Linked DNA regions of Methylosarcina fibrata AML-C10. The protein of the gene in region 2 binds, or shares a complex with, the protein of the main gene of each other region. Links are inferred from orthologs where the notes say so. Each region holds a gene or a part of one and is shown on either strand. Other genes may lie near its edges. The genes, in order: recC and recB.

Region 1 (4,029 bases), 2.1 Mb from region 2 along the record:
GCCAGATCCAGCGCTACCGGATGGGCTCCCGACGGAACGGCCTGCAGCATTCTTTCGCCTTCGTCCCGGACGATTCGGGCGATGTCGCTGTTCTTGCCGCGGCTGCCCGGTGCGATTTCCTTGAGGAGCAGTTCGCATTCGCGGGGCATGCGCTTGGCGTAATCCTGATAACCCTGTTGTACCCAGAGGGGCATACGGTTTCCTATTGAGATCAAATGAATTTGCATACCGTGCAGAATACAGAGAACGGACCAAGGATGCAATGCGCCCGAAAAGACCTCCGCCATCGGCCATTACTCGCCGGGTATTTCAAAGCGGGCAGCTTGGCCGTCAATCGTGGGTGGCCTCCCATACCGGCTGCAACAAGGTTTGACAGGTCTCTTCGAATGAATCCGCCAAAATCGCGGAAGAATCGGTCGCATGGGCATACAGACGCCGAAGTTCGGGTTCGTAGGGCTGATCGCAAGCCTGCGCCAGACACTCCCTGGCGGCGTCCAGCGGAGATTTCGAGCTCCGGCTCCCTTTTTTCAGTTTGTAAGCCTGTTTGACGTACGCCAGGGCCGCCTCGACGAAAAACGCATCGGGCTGATGCAGCCCTCGCCGGAAAAGATCCAGCCATTGCGCCAGAAATTCGGCCTCGGCCATGTCCGGCGTCAATACCAATTGATCGTCGATGCTGAGCAGGACGGTGGTGCGCGGCTCCAGCCGATTGGCGACCAGATGATGCAGCAAGGCGCTCAATAAATCCTTGCCTTTAAGTTCGGCGTAGCGGTACAGCAGGTTGACGTGCTCGTAGCGATGGCCGAGTCTGCCGACCAGGCGACACTGGTCGAGCTGGAGATCCACCGGCAGATCGATCATCAGGTCGCCCGACCGGAGCGCCCTGATGCGTTCGACGAACGGATCCAGCAATTGCTGCTGACGGACGAACGCCAGATCCCCGACGGTTCCCGGCGGCCATCGGCCCTGCGCCTGGATTTTTCCGAGACACAGCTCGCGGCCGCTTAATTTCTCCCGGATCCATTCGTGATCGAGCGCGTAGCCTTCGAGCCTGTCCAGTGCAAACGGCTCCCGCTCCTCGGCCAGGGCTTCAATGCCGTTGAAATACAAATCCAGCCGTCTGCGCATGAAGTAGCGCTGCGGATGCTGGAAAAAACTGAACAGCTCGCTCAGCTCGATGACGTCGACAAGCGCCCGGTCTTTCTGGTCTTGTTGGCCGCCCGGCCACCAGGCTTCCGAAACCGGGGGCGTTCGACCCCTTGCCGACAGCGCCTTGGCCGTTTCCAGACCGGTCTCGGAAAAACTGAACAAGTTCGTGGATCCGTCATAATAGCGGTAGCTGAAAGACTGCAAGGAATGGCGCGTGATCAAACCGGTCAGTCCGTAACTTTGCTCCAGCACTTCCAGCAGTTCGCTGACCGTCACCGACGGCGGAATGATTTCATTGCCGCCGAACGACTGGCCGACGAACGTCACGATCAACCGCTCCCTCGCCGCCAGAAGAATTTCGAGGAACTGATAGCGGTCATCCGCCCGCCGCGAACGGTCGCCTTTCCGAAAGTGCTGCGCCAGCAAATCGAACGTCGGATGGCGTTCGATTTTCGGAAATTCGCCCTGATTCATGCCCAGCAGGGCGATCACCCGGCAAGGAATGGAACGCATCGGCAACATCGAGCAAAAGGTCAACTGGCCGCGAAGAAAGCCGCTGGCCGACTTCCGCTCCACCAGGATGCCCTCCAGCCAGGCCGTTATCACGGCAAGCTCCACGTCGTCGTGATGGACGGGCGCCATATCGTCCGACAGTCCCGCCAGGAGCTCATAGAGCTCCTTCAGTTCGAGAGGATCTGCCGCCGCCAGTAACCGTTCGGCATAATAAAAGAGTCTTTTGCTCCAGTCCGCCAGCGTTCCGGGCTGTTTGAACTCTGTACAGGCCTCGAACAAAAGCTCGATAAAATCGCACAATCCGCCCAGAGCCAGCGCCGAAGAGCCTTCGATTTCGGGATAAGGCAGGACGCCGTCGACGAATTCGTCGTCGCGGCCGACCGCATAGCCCATCAGCAGCCGGTCAAGCGCCGCCTGCCAGGTGTTCTCGCCCAGTTCCGGCAGGCCGAATTCCTTTTTGTGTTGCGCCGACTTGCCCCAACGAATCCGGGTTTCCCGAATCCAATGCCTGATCAGATCGAGATCGGTTTCGGTCAGTCCGAATCCGGCATAGACCAGCGGCCGGTCGAGCAGATCCAGGACGCTTTGCCAGCCGAAACGGCTCCGGCTGAGATTCAGGAAAACGATGAAGGCATCCAGCGCATGATTGGTCAGGCGCAGGCTGCGGTCGGCCACCGCATGCTGAATGTCGTGAAAGACTGCCGAGATAAACGGTTCATACACCTCAATATCCGGCGCCATCACGACGACGTCGCGCAGTTCCAGCGAGGCATCCTGTTCCAGAACCATCAGCAACTGATCGCGCAGCACCTCGACTTCGCGCATCCGGGAATGACAGGAGTGAACGCTGATCGAACCGTCGCGTTCGAGAGGCCGCGGGTCCGCCGAATTGTTCAAAATGTCGTTTTGCAGATGCTGCAACACGTTCTGCGCCTGATTGAGTTCAAAACTGGCCGGTTCGAAATCGAACTGCGCCTGCTCCAGCAGCATTTCCTGGAATTCTCGGCCCTGCTGCCCCAAAGACGACAACAACGGATGACCCAGGAGATTTTCCTCGAGAATCCGCTGCTTTTTGCCGGAGAGATCGGCCCAGTAAGCCTCGGCCGGATTCAGCAAAAAAAGATGCAGTTGGCAGTGGCGGGAAAGTCCCTGCAAATAGTTCAAGAACAAGGGCGGCATCGTGTTGAGCCCGAATACCGAAATCCGCTCCGGCAACAGCTCGCTGTAGGCGTCGGGGTCTGCTTCGTGCAAATGCCGAATCACGTCCAGCCACAGCTCGCCGCGATGCCGGTCGCCTAGCACAGCGGTTATTTTCCGCCACAGAGGCATTTGCCACGATTCGGCTTCGGCGCGATAGAAAAGGCGCCCTTCCCGCCATTCCGCCAGCATATCGGGCCGCATGATCTGATACTGATCGAAAATCTGAGCCAGTTGCCGGGCCAGTTGAAATCGTTTCAAGGAAGCCTGGCCGCCGGTGAAATACTGTCTTAAAGGCTCGAATTCGGGCTCGTCGAGGCGGCGCAGCGCGGCTTCCATCCGCCAGAGCATCCGGTCTCTGTCGAAAGCCGAATCGGACAGCGACAGCGCCATCTTTTCCGCCAGATCGCTGAAAAACCGGGCCGGAAACAGAAACTCGAAATTGGCGAAAACCTCGAACCGGCTCGCCAGTTGCTGGCAAAGCCAGCGTTCCATGCCCTGGCTCTGAATCAGAAACGTCTCTTTGGCAAACGGCGAGGACAACGGCGCATTTTCGACGACCGCGCACAGATGGGCGAGCAGGTTTTCGGTTTTATTGGAGCTGTGCAGGATAAACATGAAAATCGTCCGGGCCGGGTCGGCAACGATTATAAATGAGCTCCAGTTGCAATTTCCACTTCGGGCGCAGACGTAAAGTCGTTGCCCGGAGCCGACCGGATCGGTTTAAGGCCGTTGTTTACGGATTAGAAAAAAGACGGATCCAGAACCACAGCTCGAAAGCGGCACCTGCGGCAACCGCCAGCCAGCCGGCGCCGGCATAGCCCAGCGCATAGCACGACAGTGCGATCATCAGCAGCAAGGCGGTGATTGAATGGTATTTCATTGGCCTGAAAAACGGCAGGGAATGCGTTCCGTTCGTGCCGGGCTGCAAGCGCCTCGGGCTCAAACAGCAGAGGAGCGCTTCCGGCAGACCTGCCAGGTTTCTGAAACCTGGCAGGTCTGCCGGCAAGGTCACGCAGCCACGGGCTGGACTGGTATGGACGAGGCGGTGCGCAATACCTCGTTCTTTTCGTTAAAATAAATCAGGGTAGGATGGTAATTTGCCAGTTCCTTCTGATCGTACAGCGCATAGGCGCAAACGATGATCAGATCGCCCGGACAGGCCAGACG
Region 2 (4,409 bases):
TCTGCCGAAATAAATGTCCAGAAGATCGTTCAACCCGTTGACCGGACGACTTTCGCCAAGCATGTTTCGGATTCTTTCCGCCAGCCGGTTCTCATAAAACCAGTAGCGGTATAAATACAATCGGTTTCGATCTACGACCAGCGGCAAGGCTGTGTTCTGTCCGTCGGCGATGGCCGCCAGTCCCGACGCCATTAACAGTGCCTTGTCTTCATCGCTGACGAGCATGCAATTGTGGCCGTTGTTGAGTTCTTCCGACACGGTTTGCACCAGCCTTTCGAACGCCGGTTTGTCGGCAGCCGCGAGCTTCGACCGGCCGCTCAAAAAACGGGCCAGGGCAATGCTCAGGCGGTTGATGGAAAGCTCTCGGTCCGGCATGAATCAGCTCCCGAACAACTCGGCCAAAGCCTGTAGCCTGTTCAATTCGGGGCGGTCTCGGAACACTCCGCTCATCGCCAATCCCGGCTGCATGCCTCGCACGAATAAATAACAGACTCCGCCGAAGTGTTTTTCGAAACGGTACTCCGGCAATCGAGAATGCAGATAACGGTGCAGCACGACCGAATAAAGCCAGTATTGCAACCCATAATTGTGTTCGCGCATAGCATCGATCAGGCTTTGGCTCGAATAATCGGCCAGATCGTTGGTTTTATAATCCATCAGATAATAGCGCCCCCGGTATTCACAGATCAAATCGACGAATCCGGTCAGATAGCCGCAGAGGCTTTTGCTGTTCAAGGGCTGAAAGGCGGGCGTGTCCTGCAATATCTGATTAATATAGCTGGCATCCATGGTCCGCATCGACAAATAAAACGGCATTTCCTTCAAACAGCGGGATTCTTTCAAATTGATCAGACGAAAAGTTTCATCGCTATAAGACAAGGGCGTCGTGACGACGGCCTGCAAAAGCTCATCCAGCCGTTCCGGATGCTCCAACTGCAATCCGTAACGGCGGCAAGTTTGTTCTCTCTGCAACGAGAGGTCGGCGCGCTGCCCTAAATCGGCAAATGAGATCGTTTCCAATAACTCATGCACCACGTTGCCGACATGGGCTCCCCGCGGCAGCAAAGGCTCGGACCGATCTCGGGCAATCTGGGCTTCGCCCGATTTGTCCGCAGGAAACTCCGGCGCATCCTGAAGGCTCAACGACGACAAGGCCGTATAGCTGCTCATCTGCCAAGGCGTATGGAGCGATCTGTTTCTGAGCCTGGCCTGGAGCGGCTCAGCCGGAGGTGCCTGGCGGTAAAGGCGCTCCGGACTCCCGGAAACCGTAAGCAACCGGTAGTCAAAAGCCGTCGGCTCCGCGTTACGGAGCGATTCGAACTTCGCCTGCTGATCGGCAAACCCTGCTTCGGCAAACTCCAGTAGCCAAGCCAGAGCGGAAGCATTGGCGCACTGTTCCGAGCGTACGTCGGCCCAGACCAGATAACATCGGTATTGAGCGCGGGTTAACGCCACATAAGCGATACGAACGTCTTCCGCCAATTCCTCGGTCAGCGCCCGAGCACGCCGTTTCTCGAAGTGCTCGGAACCCAGATCCGCAATCATGCGCCCCTGTTCATGGCACTGAATTATCGTTTTCTCGCGGTTTATATAATCGCCGCGATGCCAGAGCGTGGGGCAAAACACCACCGGGTATTCCAGCCCTTTGGAGCGATGCAGGGTGATGACCTGCACCGCATTATCGTCGCATTCCAGGCGCAGTTGCTGATTCTCGGCGCTGTTCATGCCGCGGGCGGCACCGGTGATTGCAGAACTCAGCCAGTCCAGCGTCTTGCCGATTCCCAGATGATGGTCGACGGCAGCTTGCTGAACCAGTTCAATTAAATGATGAAGATTGGTCAACTGTCTTTCGGCCATGGCCGTTTTCGACAAATTCGGCCCCACCCGCTCCTGCGCCAACAACTGCAACATCATGGCCATCATCCCTTTTTGCTGCCATTCCTGATGATAGCCGGCAAACCGGGCCAGCCAGGCATCCAGAAGAATTTCATCGCCGCCCAGCCGATCAAGAGCCATGCCGTCCAGGCCGAACCAGTCGAGAGTCAAAGCCTGCTTAAGCAGTGAAACGTCGCCGGGATTGGCCAGAGCCTGGAGCAGGCAATACAGGCCGGCGGCTTCCGGAGTGGCGAACACGGATTCCGTGCTGTTGATGACCACCGGCACGCCGACTTCTCGTAACAGATCCCGATATTCTCCGGCCTGAGTATTCGTTCGCACCAGGATGGCGATGTCCCCGGGTTGCAGTTTTCTGCCTCCTGGAAGAAAACTGTAGTTTTCATTCAGCAAATCGAGAATTTCGTTTACGACCGCTTTACGGATTTCCTTCGCCGCCTCGCCGGCGCTCCAGTAGCCGGTTTTGCTTTCGGTCTCGGGCAGTTGCCATAACATCATCGGCGGAATCATTTGTCCGGCCTGAGTCAAGGCGCCGTTCTCGGCCGATTTGCCCGGCTGCACTGCATGAAATTCGACATGGTCCAGTACAAAAGCGCGCTCTCTCTGAAACAGCCTGTTCACGGCCTGCACCAGTTGGGGATGAGATCGCCAGTTCTGTCCGAGAGTGAACCGATGCCGGGCCTGAGACTGCGCCGCCAGATACGCAAATATGTCGGCGCCGCGAAATTTGTATATCGCCTGTTTAGGGTCTCCGATCAGGTACAAATATTGATCGGAACCGGCAAACAACGATGAAAAAATGTGCCACTGGCTGGTATCGGTATCCTGGAATTCATCGATCAGCACGGCTTTAAAACGCTGTCTCAGTTCGGCGATCAGGCGTTCGCCCTTGCCTCCCTGCAGCGCCTGCGACAAATGCGAAATCAAATTATCGAAAGATAAGGCATTGGCCTGCATTAACCGCTTGTCCAGTTCCAGCTTCAAATATTCAAGAAGTCCTCTGCGCAGCGTCAACGTGACTTCCCTGAAGGCATTGCAGAGCGCCTCGAAAGGCGCGGTATCGATGGCCAATTCGGCCAGATAGGCCGCTTTACGCTCATCCGCAGTCTGCGCCTTGGTAGTTTTGAATTTGCTTCCGCTCAAAGCATCCAGCAGTGCGCGCTGCGTCAAACATTCGAAGGCTTCGGGCGAGGGAGTTCCGAAGCCGCAGCCGTTGAGCCAGCTTTGCAGTTCATCGCAGTAGTGTTTGAAAGATCCGGTATAACCGGATTTGAAGGTGCCGTCGTCAAAACGCGCCGTCAAACCGAGCACCGCGTCGTCGATTCCGGAGCGTGCGCATTCCGCATGCTGTTTCAGCGCCTCCAGCTTCACATCCAGATTTTCGGCGTCAGGATAGACGCACACATGAGGGGCCACTCTTTCGATGCTGGCCAGGAGCTCGTCCGGTGTCTTGTAAACCGAAGTTAATACGGAAACTTCCCAGCGAGAGCGGGAATAGATCTGCTGTCGCCAGAAATCGTCTGCGCAGCTTTGTTTGATCAGAGCCAGTTCGTCGGTCAATGCGACATCGAATAATTGTCCACTTTCCAGCGCATGTTCCTTCAGGACGCGCTGGCAAAAGCCGTGGATCGTGAAAATTCCCGCCTGGTCGATATTAAGCAGCGCCCTGTCCAGACGCTTCCGGATCAGTTCCGGCTCCATATCGAGAGTTTCCAGCCAGTGGGCCACGTTGCCGTCTACCGTATCCTTCCGTCCTGTTAACGCGCTTTTGGCTTCGGCGAGTCTTTGCCGGATCCGGTCTTTAAGTTCTTCCGTCGCCGCTCGGGTAAAAGTTACAATCAATAACTGCTCTATCGCAACATCGAGTTCCACTACAAAGCGCAATACGAGCATGGCGATAGTGTAAGTCTTGCCCGTTCCGGCGCTGGCTTCGATAAGGCTGATGCCTGGAGCCAGGACAGTTGCGGCCGGCGAGAAACAGCGAGATTCCATGATTGACAGGCAGTCGTGATATAAAAATAAAGTCGAACAAAGAATGAAATCTTAACAGGCCGTCTTTCATTCTCTCAATATCGATTCGCATTGCACAGGCAACGGAGGCGTTGCCGAAGCCGGGGCCTTTTTGGGCGGCGCCTTGGCCTCAGCCGAAAACCACCAGGCTAAAGAAGCATCGCAGCCGTCTCCTTCGGGAAGCGACTCCGGGGGCAGGCAGTCGCGGCTGTTTTCAGGACATTTCAGCCTGACATGAAAATGATCGTCGTGCTTCCACCACGGACGTATTTTCTTCAACCAATTTTGAGAACGATGGTTTCGGCAAAGATGCCGCTTGATGCTGGGATTAACGAAGATGCGGTCGACTTCGGGCATGACGGCCGCTATCTCCAGAATTTTCTCGTTGGCTTTGGACCATTGCCTGACATCAATGGTATCGGAATGGTCGAGAAGAACGGAAGGCGCATTCCAGGATTCGCGTTCATTGAAGGCGAGTAGCCGCGATTCGGCTTGCTGCGACAATA

The links.
Region 1: the proteins of recB (region 2) and recC are in contact, whole or in part, in a cryo-EM structure (PDB 5MBV), measured with the Escherichia coli proteins. The link is inferred for Methylosarcina fibrata AML-C10 from one-to-one orthologs.

The regions. Positions count from the first base shown.
Region 1 is NZ_KB889965.1:2,553,363-2,557,391, forward strand. Bases 131-3,851 are described here. They hold recC (exodeoxyribonuclease V subunit gamma), read right to left. Parts: upstream 3,478-3,851; coding sequence 331-3,477; downstream 131-330. Other genes in these bases: rlmH (23S rRNA (pseudouridine(1915)-N(3))-methyltransferase RlmH), read right to left, coding at 131-227; A3OW_RS28305 (hypothetical protein), read right to left, coding at 3,596-3,742. Also shown: more of rlmH, read right to left, coding at 1-130; panD (aspartate 1-decarboxylase), read right to left, coding at 3,871-4,029. UniProt on the Escherichia coli protein: A helicase/nuclease that prepares dsDNA breaks (DSB) for recombinational DNA repair. Binds to DSBs and unwinds DNA via a rapid (>1 kb/second) and highly processive (>30 kb) ATP-dependent bidirectional helicase.
Region 2 is NZ_KB889965.1:4,702,714-4,707,122, reverse strand. Bases 179-4,279 are described here. They hold recB (exodeoxyribonuclease V subunit beta), read right to left. Parts: upstream 3,886-4,279; coding sequence 379-3,885; downstream 179-378. Other genes in these bases: mepA (penicillin-insensitive murein endopeptidase), read right to left, coding at 3,952-4,279; recD (exodeoxyribonuclease V subunit alpha), read right to left, coding at 179-375. Outside these bases: more of recD, read right to left, coding at 1-178; more of mepA, read right to left, coding at 4,280-4,409. UniProt on the Escherichia coli protein: A helicase/nuclease that prepares dsDNA breaks (DSB) for recombinational DNA repair. Binds to DSBs and unwinds DNA via a rapid (>1 kb/second) and highly processive (>30 kb) ATP-dependent bidirectional helicase.